Regions from separate parts of the Streptomyces sp. NPDC015130 genome, predicted to be linked through region 2. Evidence: riboswitches for the same ligand, from Rfam matches in the RefSeq annotation. Region 2 holds a riboswitch; each other region holds the start of a gene.

Region 1 (3,706 bases), 360 kb from region 2:
ACGCCGACCGGCACCTCCTGCGGGTCGAGCACGGTACGGGCGAGGGTGTCGGCCCACACCAGGAACACCGCCCCGGCCAGTGCGGTCAGCGGCAGCAGCCGGGCGTGACCGGGGCCGGCGAGGGCCCGTACCGCGTGCGGCAGGACCAGGCCGACGAAGCCGATCGCGCCCGCGGAGGAGACCAGGACGGCGGTGAGCAGGGCGGTGACCGACAGGAGCACGAGACGGGTCCGGGCCACGGAGACGCCGAGCGTCGCCGCCGCGTCCTCGCCGAAGGCGAAGGCGTCGAGGGTCCGGGCGTGCCCGCCGCAGACCAGCAGCGCCCCGGCCAGGACGGCGGCGCACACGCCGACGTCGGTCCAGCCGGCGCCGGCGAGCGAGCCGAGCAGCCAGAAGAGGATGCCCCGGGTCGTCTCGGCGTCGGCGGCGGTCATCACCACGAAGGAGGTGAGGGCGGAGAAGAGCTGCATCGCGGCGACCCCCGCCAGGACCACGCGGTCCGTCGACCCGCCCAGCGTGTGACTGAGCAGGAGGACCAGGGCGAAGGAGCAGAGCGCGCCGAGGAACGCGCCGCCGGTGACGGACACCACGCCGCCGCCGACGCCGAGCACGACCACCGCGACGGCGCCGGTCGAGGCGCCGGAGGAGACGCCGAGGACGAACGGGTCGGCGAGCGGATTGCGCAGGAGGGACTGCATCACCGCGCCGCAGACCGCGAGTCCGGCCCCGCACACGGCGGCGAGGAGCGTGCGGGGCAGCCGCAGGTCCCAGACGATGCCGTCGCGGATCGCACTCAGCCCGGACGGCTTCCCGCCGAGGTGGGAGGCGACCACGGACCAGGTGTCGGCGACGCGGATGTCGGCCGGCCCGAAGGTGACGGCGAGGGCGACGGAGACGCACAGGAGGACGACCCCGAGGACCGCACCGGCACCGACGCATATACCCGTCTGCGTCTGCGTCTGCGTCTGCGTCTCCGTCTCCGTCTGCGTCTCCGTACGGGACGGGATCACTTCGCGAGCCCGTACGTCCGCAGGGCCGCGGCCACCTTCTCGATGCCTTCCACGGTGCGGACGGTCGGGTTCATGGCCTGGCCGCTGAGGATCACGTACCGCTTGCCCTTCACCGCCGTCATGTTCCGGGTGACGGGGTGGGACTCCAGGAACTCGATCTTCTTCGCGGCGCTCTCGGCCGACTGCGCCTTACGCGTCAGGTCGGCGATCACCAGCACGTCGGGGTCGCGGTCGGCGACGGTCTCCCAATTGATCTGCGGCCACTCCTCCTTGGTGTCGTCGAAGACGTTCCTCACGCCGAGCGTCCCGCTGACGATCCCCGGGGCGCCGCAGCACCCGGCCATGTACGGCCCCTGCGAGTCGGAGAACCAGTAGAGGACGGAGGCGTCGCCGAAGTCGGCACCGGCCCTGGCCTTCTCCACCCGCGCACGGAGCTCGCGCACGAGCTTCTCGCCGCGCTCCGGGACGCCGAACACCCGCGCCAGGTCATGGATCTCGCCGTACACGGCGTCCATCGTCAGCGGCCGGGTGCGCACGCCGTCGCCGTCGCCGCTGTTGTCCTTGCCGACACAGTCGGTGGGGGAGAGGTAGGTGGGGACGCCGAGCTTCGCGAACCGCTCGCGGGGCGCCACCCCGCCCTTGCCCAGGGTGTAGAGGAAGGAGGCGCTGACGAAGTCGGGCTCGGTGTCGAGCACCTTCTCGAACGACGGGTAACGGTCGGCGAGTCGGGGGACCTTCGCGTTCGCCTTCTCCAGCCCCTTGAGGACCGGGTCCGTCCACGTGGCGGTCCCCACCATGCGGTCGGCCAGACCGAGCGACAGCATGATCTCGGCCGAACCCTGGTCGAGGGCGACGGCACGGCGCGGGGCGCGGTCGACCTCGACCCGCTGCCCGCAGTTGTCGAGGGAGACGGGGTAGCCGGAGGCCGCCCCCTTCGCCGCCGGACCGGCGGGTGCCGGACCGCCGGAGCCGCAGCCGGCCACGAGGAGGGCACCGGCCACGAGGAGCACGGTGGAACGGACGGGGTGTGCGAGCGGCACGGAGGAGTCCTCTGCGTCACGGCTCATGCGCGGAGCCTGTCGTACGGTGCTCCCCGGGCGACGGTGTGCCGACCGGGGCCGCCAGCAGGTCTTCGGACTCGGGGTCGTCCGGACGGAACGCCTTCCCGGACCCCTCGGGACCCAGTGGCAGTTGCTCCGCCCGTCACCCTCACCGCTGCGCGTCAGCTCCGGATTCCCACCGGATTCCCTGACCCGTGCACATACCGCGTCGATATGTACAGAGGTACGACTGGCCCGGGCAAGCTACCACAGGGGTCAGGCGTCAGGGCGAGGTGACGGGGTCTCACCTGATCGAGTGAAGTATCGGTCACGTGATGTAATCCACTGGTAACGTTGAGTCACTTCGCAGATGACGGGCGGCATCGGGCGGGAGTGCCCACGGCCGCCCCGGTCCAGGGGAGACGAGTGATGGTTGACCTCTTCCGATACATCGAGCACGACTTCGCGGTACCGGCGCGGACCGACGCGATCGACGCCACGAACCAGTCCACGTTCCAGCAGGACCTGGAGGAGGCCGCGGGCGGCGGCGGGGGCGGCGCGGACGCGGGGCCGGACTCCGCAGTGGACGATCCGCCGCCCTCGCCGGCCGCTCAAGTGCGAGCCCTTGCCGAGAAGTTCCTGTCCGAGCGGTTCTCCTCGCCCACGGCCGATCCGACGAAACTGGGCCAGAAGCTCGGCGGGCTGGAGGCCGCGCTGGAGCAACTGCCCACGGTCAACACCCAGAAGGTCCAGCAGCTCGTCCAGGACGTTTTCGGCGCGCCCGTCGCGCAGGTGGTCGCCGGTGCGGCCTTCAAGAGCGACCTGGAGCTCCTGCAGAACGCGGTCGTGGCGGTGAAGCTCGCCACCGGATACGCGGCGGTCGACACCGCGACCGTCGTACGGCAACTCCGCGCCGCGTCCTTCCTGCGACACCTCGCCACCCCCGCCTCCGCCTCCGCGTCTCCGTCCGGGTCCGTCTCAGCCGCGGCCCCGCCCGGCGGCTCCGCCGCGCCCGCCGCCCCGAACCCGCCGCCGGACAAGCTGAACCGCGAGGAGGTGCGGCGCCTGCTTGCACGGCCCCTGAGGATCCCGCCCGGCCCGCTCGCGGCGGTGGCACACCCGTCGGCCGAAGGGCGAACCGTCCGAGCGTCCGAGGAGGGCGCCGCCGCGGAGACGGCCGCGCGGCACGAGCGGACCCACACGCTGCGGCGGGAGCGGGACCGGCTGCAGGCCGCCTACGACAAGCTTCTCGCCGTGCGCCCAGAAGAGTTGGAGGTCACCGCCTCCGAGCCACCGCCACCGCAGGCCGTCGCCACGGCCACGGACTCGGGAGGCGTCGCGGTGGAGGAGGGGCGCTCCGAGATCGGCGATTCAGCCGCGGTCGCCGCCGGGCCTTCGACGATCCTGCTGGCCGAGACGGCGCGCAGGCGGTTCGGCGAGGACGAGCGCGCCGCCATGGCGAAGCTGGACGTCAAGGTCGACCGGACCGCCGTCCCCGTGGCGCTCGACCGCATCGGGCAGCGACTCGTGTCGCTCAACGAGGAACTGCTGCCCGAGGAGGCGCCCACGACGGCCAAGGTCTACCGGGTCGGTGGGCAGCTGTTCGCCGAGACCACGCCGGTCGTCCCCACGGCCGAGGTGGACCAGGCCCGCGCC
Region 2 (3,706 bases):
ACATCCGCTGGCACAACGCTCACGCAGAACCGAAGACCAACTTCGCCCCCGACTCACCCATCCGCGCCTGGACGCATTACCCGGCCAAGGCTGTCTGACGAGCCACTAGACGGTGACGTACGAGCCGCGGGCGGTGCTCCCGTCCGGCAGCAGCCACGCGGCGGTGACCCGGCCGGAGTCCGGCGAGCCGTCCTCGTCGGCGGCCCGCAGGACGCGCCGTACGCGCAGGGTCAGTTCCTCGGGCGCGCCGTCCGCCCGCAGCACCACGGCGGTGTGGTCGGCCCCGTCCACGACCCGTACGAGCTCGGCGTCGGGCGCGTCCCCGGCCGGTGCCGTGACGGAGACCGTCGGATCCACCGTGTCGTCCACGGACTGGTGCTGCGCGACCGCCTTGCCCCGCAGCAGGGCGTACAACTCCCCGACGAGCACGGGGTCGTGGGCACCGTCGTAGATCCAGCGCGTGCCGAGGACGCCGTGCTCGGACGTGCCGATGAGCGCGTGCTCGGCGCCCTCCAGCGGAGCCCCCCGGTAGGTCATGGGCACCAGATAGGCGGTAGCGCCCGGCTCGGTGCCGTCGGTCACCACCATGAACTCGATACCCACCTCGCCGGCCGGGTCGTCGAGCCGGAAGCCGCCCGCCTTGGCCGGGGCCGGCCCGCCCTCCCGGCCGCCGTACCAGTCGCGGGTGGGCAGCCACGAGGCGAGCAGCTCCAGTTTGGTGGGCTGCATCGTGGTGTGGTGGATGACGGCCATCGTGCGACTCTTCCTCTCGACCGGCGGCCGGGGATGTGAGGTCCCCGTCCGCGCCGGAACCGCTGGGCCTTCGGAACCTAACAGACGGCCTCCGGGCCGCCCTGCGGCTCCGGCCCGCCGGACCTGCCCTGGAAGGTGGCGTGCTGTCCCCGGCCGGCAGGAGGCGTCCCCAGCCCGAGCGGCGGCTGACCGGTCCGCATCCGTGACCTGACGGACTCCGGGGCCCTGCGCGGTCCCGGGGCCCTTTTGCGTGCGCGCAGCCGGAGGGCCGGGTTACGCTGCCGGTGCAGCTGGTTCGCCCCGTCAGCCGGACGGGATGCGTCGTAAGAGGGAACCCGGTGGGAATCCGGGACTGCCCCGCAGCGGTGAGCGGGAACGACCGCCGTCACACAGCACTGGGCCCGTGACGGGCCTGGGAAGCGACGGCCACTAGGTGTCCTCCCCCGTGAGGACGTGCCCGCGAGTCCGAAGACCTGCCCGTTGCCCGCACGCGGACGATTCCGCGCGCGGACATTCCGGTGACCTCGAGGGCGGGTCGGCGTACAGAGCGAGCAGGACGACCCCGTCGCACCACGCCGGGTCGTACCGGCCGTTCCGTCACCCCTTCGCGCCCCCGTCCCGTCCCCGGGATCTCAGGGATTCATCTCGCGAAGGAGATCTCCGTGACCACCAAGTCCGCAGCCGCGGCAGCGCGTTCCACCCTCCACGGCTACCCGCGTCAGGGGCCGGACCGCGAACTGAAGAAGGCCGTCGAGGGCTACTGGAAGGGCCGCGTCACCGCCGACGCCCTCCGGGACACCGCCGCCGGACTGCGCCTCGACACCTGGCGGCGGCTCGCCGCCGCCGGCCTCGACGAGGTCCCCACAGGCGACTTCTCGTACTACGACCACGTCCTCGACACCACCGTCATGGTGGGCGCGATCCCCGAGCGGCACCGCGCCGCCGTCGCGGCGGATCCGCTCGACGGGTACTTCGCGATGGCGCGCGGCACCCAGGACGTCGCGCCGCTGGAGATGACCAAGTGGTTCGACACCAACTACCACTATCTCGTGCCTGAGTTGGGACCCGACACGGTCTTCACGGCCGACTCCTCCCGGCAGGTCGCCGCCCTCGGCGAGGCCCTGGCCGAGGGCCTCGCCGCCCGGCCGGTCCTGGTCGGCCCCGTCACCTACCTGCTCCTCGCCAAGCCCGCACCCGGTGTGGCGCCCGGCTTCGACCCGCTGACCCTCCTCGACCGGCTGCTCCCGGTGTACGCCGAGGTCCTCGCCGACCTCCGGGCGGGGGGCGCCGAGTGGGCGCAGCTCGACGAGCCGGCCCTCGTCCAGGACCGCACCCCGGCGGAACTGAACGCCGCCGCCCGCGCCTACCGCGACCTCGGAGCGCTCACGGACCGGCCGAAGCTCCTGGTCGCCTCCTACTTCGACCGGCTCGGCGACGCCCTGCCGGTCCTCGCGAAGGCACCGGTCGAGGGGCTGGCCCTCGACTTCACCGAGCGGGCGGCCGCCAACCTGGACGCGCTCGCCGCCGTCGGCGGCCTGCCCGGCAAGCGGCTCGTCGCCGGGGTGGTCGACGGCCGCAACGTCTGGGTCAACGACCTGACCGCCTCGCTCACCACGCTCGGCACCCTCCTCGGTCTCGCCGAGCGGGTCGACGTGGCCGCCTCCTGCTCGCTGCTGCACGTCCCGCTCGACGCGGCGGCCGAACGCGACACCGATCCGCAGATCCTGCGCTGGCTCGCCTTCGCCCGCCAGAAGACCGCCGAGGTCGTCACCCTCGCGAAGGGTCTCTCGCAGGGCACCGGGGCCGTCACCGCCGAACTGGCCGCCAACCGCGCCGACCTCGCCTCGCGCGCGACCTCCCCGATCACCCGCGACCCGGCCGTCCGCTCCCGCGCCGCGGCCGTCTCCGCCTCGGACACCCACCGCTCCCAGCCGTACGGCGACCGCGCCGCCGCCCAGCACGCCGCCCTGCGGCTCCCGCTGCTGCCGTCCACGACCATCGGCTCGTTCCCGCAGACCGCGGAGCTGCGGAGCGCCCGGGCCGACCTGCGGGCGGGCCGGACCGACACCGCCGGGTACGAGGAGCGGATCAGGTCCGAGATCCAGGAGGTGATCTCCTTCCAGGAGAAGACCGGACTGGACGTCCTCGTCCACGGCGAGCCGGAACGCAACGACATGGTGCAGTACTTCGCCGAGCAGCTCACCGGATACCTGGCCACCCAGCACGGCTGGGTCCAGTCCTACGGCACCCGCTACGTCCGGCCGCCCGTCCTCGCCGGCGACATCTCCCGGCCCGAGCCCATGACGGTCCGCTGGACGACGTACGCGCAGTCCCTCACCACCAAGCCGGTCAAGGGCATGCTCACCGGCCCCGTCACCATGCTCGCCTGGTCCTTCGTCCGTGACGACCAGCCCCTCGCCGACACCGCCCGCCAGGTCGCCCTTGCCCTGCGCGACGAGGTGAACGACCTGGAGGCGGCGGGCACTTCGGTCATCCAGGTGGACGAACCGGCCCTCCGCGAGACCCTGCCCCTGCGCACCGCCGACCACGGGGACTACCTGTCCTGGGCGACGGAGGCCTTCCGCCTCACCACCGCGGGAGTGCGGCCGGAGACCCAGATCCACACCCACATGTGCTACGCCGAGTTCGGCGACGTCGTCCAGGCCATCGACGACCTCGACGCCGACGTCATCAGCCTGGAGGCCGCCCGCTCCCACATGCAGGTCGCCCGTGAGCTCGCCGCCCACGGCTACCCGCGCGAGGCGGGACCCGGGGTCTACGACATCCACTCCCCGCGCGTCCCGAGCGCCGAGGAGGCCGCGGAGCTGCTCCGTACCGGCCTGGAGGCCATCCCCGCCGAGCGGCTCTGGGTCAACCCCGACTGCGGCCTGAAGACCCGCGGCTGGCCCGAGACCCGCACCTCGCTGGAGAACCTGGTGGCGGCGGCCCGCAC
Region 3 (3,706 bases), on a different contig from region 2:
GGGCGGCCTGCCACCGGGCGGACCCGGCCGGGGTGCCGCCCGTGGTTCCCGGGGCCGGGCGCCGGCCGCCGCCTCCGCCGGGTCCCTCCGGGGAGTGACATGGGTCTCCTCGACGGGGTCCCCCGGTCGGATGGTCCGGTCCAGGGGGCGGAACGGGGTGGCGGGGGAGGGGCCGGGCCGGGGTGCCGGAGCCCCGCGAGGGCCCGGATTACCCGGGGTCGCAGGGTGACCGCATCGTGGACACCGGCTCCGTCGAGGGCTAAGCGGAATGTCTTGACACCGGATGGGGACACCACGTCGCCCGCCCCAGTTCATCTTCCGTTCACCCAGGTTGCCTACGTTCGTCGAGCCACTGACGTCAAACGATTGCCTGGGTAAATGGAACACATCACGCTGCTGCTCGCCATTGTGGTCGTGACAGCTCTCGTGTTCGATTTCACGAACGGTTTCCACGACACCGCCAACGCGATGGCCACGACCATCTCGACCGGTGCACTGAAGCCCAAGACGGCGGTGGCCATGTCCGCCGTGCTGAACCTCGTCGGCGCGTTCCTGTCCGTGGAGGTCGCCAAGACGATCTCCGGCGGGATCATCAACGAAGAGGGCATTCGTACAGAAGTGATCTTCGCGGCGCTCGTGGGCGCCATCCTGTGGAACCTGCTGACCTGGCTCCTGGGCCTGCCGTCCAGCTCCTCCCACGCGCTCTTCGGCGGCCTCATCGGCGCCGCGGTCATGTCGGCCGGCTGGTCCGCGGTCAACGGCTCGACCATCGTCACCAAGGTCCTCATCCCGGCCGTCGCCGCGCCGCTCGTCGCGGGTCTCGCCGCGATGGCCGCCACGAAGCTGACGTACAAGATCAAGGCGAACCCCGAGGCCAAGTCGACGGCCAAGGGCTACCGGGCCGGCCAGATCGCCTCCGCCGGTCTCGTCTCCCTCGCCCACGGCACCAACGACGCCCAGAAGACGATGGGCATCATCACCCTCGCCCTGGTCACCCAGGGTGTCGTCGCCCCCGGCTCGAACCCCCCGATGTGGGTCATCGTCTCCGCCGGTGTCGCCATCGCGGCCGGCACCTACCTCGGCGGCTGGCGCATCATCCGCACCATGGGCAAGGGCCTCACCGACCTCCAGCCGCAGCAGGGCTTCGCCGCCCAGACCAGCGCCGCCACGGTCATCCTGGCCTCCTCGCACCTCGGCTTCTCCCTCTCCACCACGCAGTCCTGCTCGGGTGCCGTGATGGGTGCCGGCCTCGGCCGCAAGGGCGGTGTCGTCCGCTGGTCGACCGCCACCCGGATGTTCGTCGCCTGGGGTCTGACCCTGCCCGCCGCGGGTCTCGTCGGCGCCGGCGCCGAGTTCCTCACCAAGCAGGGCCCCTGGGGCATCGCCGCCACGGCCGTCCTGCTGGTCTCCGGCTCGGCCGTGATCTGGGCGCTCTCCCGCCGCAAGCCGGTCGACCACCACAACGTCACCGCCGACGACCTGGACGAGGAGCCCGCGGGCGTCGTGACCACCGCCATCGCGGCCGTCACCCCGCCGCCGGCCGCCGGTTCCGTCGCCGCCGTCGCGGACGAGGACCTCAAGACCACCATCCCGGCGCCGGTTCCCACGGACCCGACCGCTCCCCCGGCCCCCGCCGCAACGGTGTAAGGAACGAACGACATGAAGATCGACTGGGCAGCCCTCGGCTCCGTCTTCGGGGTCAGCCTCCTGGCGACCGTCGCCCTCGTGGGCCTCTTCACCCTCGGGATCGTCGGCCTCGGCAAGCAGGAGGAGGCGGCCGCGAACGGCGGCTCCGCGACCCTGGCCCGCACCGGTGCCTACGCCTGCTTCGCGCTGTGCGCGGCGGCCGTGGCGTACGGCATCTACCTGATCGTCGTCTGACGGTCCTCTCTCTCCACGGCGGCCGGGCGGTCCGCACCTTCGGGTGACGGGCCGCCCGGCCGCCGTGTTTGTGGTGCTTCGCACAGTGACCCGTCGCAGGTCAAGGGTGAGTTGACGGCTGTTCGCGGCCCGTGGTGGACTGCCGAGGCCATTACGGCGGCAGCAGAGGAAGTCCGGTGCGAATCCGGCGCGGTCCCGCCACTGTGACCGGATCCGAGGGGTCCGGGAGTCAGGAACTCTCGCCGCCGGTCACGTCGATCCAGGGCGCGGACCCTGAGTGAGGACATGCGCCCATGCCCGGCCGCATCAGAGCCAGCCGCCTCTCCCCGGGCGGATTCGCGTACGGCGCCGCCCTCGGGCTCGCCGTCGACCAGCTCGTCGGCGATCCCCGCCGCGGACACCCCGTCGCCGCCTTCGGCCGGGCCGCCGCCGCCGTCGAACAGCGCCTCCACCACGACCACCGCGGCTGGGGCGCCCTGCACACCGCCGTCTGCGCCGGCTCCACCGCCGCCCTCGGCGCCCTCGCCGCCCGGGCCGTCCGGGACCGGCCGGCCGCCGCCGTCGCACTGACCGCCGCCTCCGTGTGGGCCGTCGTCGGCGGTACGACCCTGGGGCGGGAGGCCCGCGCGATCGGCGGGGCGCTCGCCGCCGGGGACCTGGAGGTCGCCCGGGAGCGGCTGCCGCACCTGTGCGGGCGCGACCCGCAGTCCCTGGACGGTCCCGCGATGGCCCGCGCGGTCGTCGAGTCCGTCGCCGAGAACACCTCCGACGCCGTGGTCGGCGCCCTGTTCTGGGGTGCGGTCGCGGGCGTGCCGGGCCTCCTCGCCTTCCGGGCCGTCAACACCCTCGACGCCATGGTCGGCCACAAGTCGCCGCGCCACCGGCGCTTCGGCTGGGCCTCGGCCCGTCTCGACGACGTGGCGGGCTGGCCCGGGGCCCGGCTGACGGCCGCCGCCGCGACGCTCGCCGGAGGGAACCCGCGGGGAGCCGTACGGGCCTGGCGGGCGGACGCGGCGAAGCACCCCAGCCCCAACGCGGGCCCCGTCGAGGCCGCCTTCGCGGGCGCCCTCGGCGTACGGCTCGGGGGGACCCTCGCGTACGGCGGGCGGGTCGAGCACCGGCCCGTGCTGAACGGGGAAGGGCGGCCCGTCGAGGTCGCCGACATCGACCGGGCGGTCCGGCTCTCACGCCGGGTGACCGCACTGACCCTGGCCGCCTGCGTCGGCGGCCGCATGATCATCGGTGCCGTGAAGCGGAGGAACGCATGAGGGGTGGGGGGCTGCTGGTCGCCGGGACCACGTCCGACGCCGGCAAGAGCGTCGTGACGGCCGGCATCTGCCGCTGGCTGGTCCGCAAGGGCCTGAAGGTGGCGCCGTTCAAGGGGCAGAACATGTCCCTCAACTCCTTCGTGACCCGCGAGGGCGCCGAGATCGGGCGGGCCCAGGCCATGCAGGCGCAGGCCGCCCGCGTCGAGCCGACCGCGCTCATGAACCCCGTGCTGCTCAAGCCGGGCAGCGACCGCTCCAGCCAGGTCGTCCTCATGGGGAAACCGGTGGGCGAGCTGAGCGCCCGCGGGTTCTTCGGGGGGTCCGGCGGGTCGTCCCCCGGGAAGGCACTGCACGGGGGACGGCAGAAGGAACTCTTCGAGCCGGTCCTGGCGTGCCTGGAGGAACTCCGGGGCATGTACGACGCCGTGATCTGCGAGGGGGCGGGCAGTCCGGCCGAGATCAACCTGCGGCGCACGGACATCGTGAACATGGGCATCGCACGGGCCGCGAACCTGCCCGTCGTCGTGGTCGGCGACATCGACCGGGGCGGGGTCTTC

The links. Region 2 has a riboswitch for cobalamin ahead of metE (5-methyltetrahydropteroyltriglutamate--homocysteine S-methyltransferase). Riboswitches for the same ligand answer to the same signal wherever they lie in the genome.
Region 1: it holds a riboswitch for cobalamin, as region 2 does, so the genes downstream of both, ACF08F_RS16370 (ABC transporter substrate-binding protein) here and metE (5-methyltetrahydropteroyltriglutamate--homocysteine S-methyltransferase) in region 2, are expected to answer to the same signal.
Region 3: it holds a riboswitch for cobalamin, as region 2 does, so the genes downstream of both, ACF08F_RS36770 (cobalamin biosynthesis protein) here and metE (5-methyltetrahydropteroyltriglutamate--homocysteine S-methyltransferase) in region 2, are expected to answer to the same signal.

What each region holds. Positions count from the first base shown of each region.
Region 1 covers NZ_JBIBVC010000007.1:41,809-45,514, forward strand. Annotated here, with positions in the region: gene ACF08F_RS16365 (FecCD family ABC transporter permease) at 1-941, opposite strand, end outside; gene ACF08F_RS16370 (ABC transporter substrate-binding protein) at 1,007-2,077, opposite strand; cobalamin riboswitch at 2,137-2,260, opposite strand; gene ACF08F_RS16375 (hypothetical protein) at 2,480-3,706, shown strand, end outside.
Region 2 covers NZ_JBIBVC010000007.1:405,974-409,679, reverse strand. Annotated here, with positions in the region: gene ACF08F_RS18010 (transposase) at 1-98, shown strand, start outside; gene ACF08F_RS18005 (1,4-alpha-glucan branching protein) at 106-753, opposite strand; cobalamin riboswitch at 1,028-1,249, shown strand; gene metE (5-methyltetrahydropteroyltriglutamate--homocysteine S-methyltransferase) at 1,416-3,706, shown strand, end outside.
Region 3 covers NZ_JBIBVC010000029.1:57,384-61,089, forward strand. Annotated here, with positions in the region: gene ACF08F_RS36760 (anion permease) at 379-1,647, shown strand; gene ACF08F_RS36765 (hypothetical protein) at 1,660-1,881, shown strand; cobalamin riboswitch at 2,008-2,140, shown strand; gene ACF08F_RS36770 (cobalamin biosynthesis protein) at 2,175-3,149, shown strand; gene ACF08F_RS36775 (cobyric acid synthase) at 3,146-3,706, shown strand, end outside.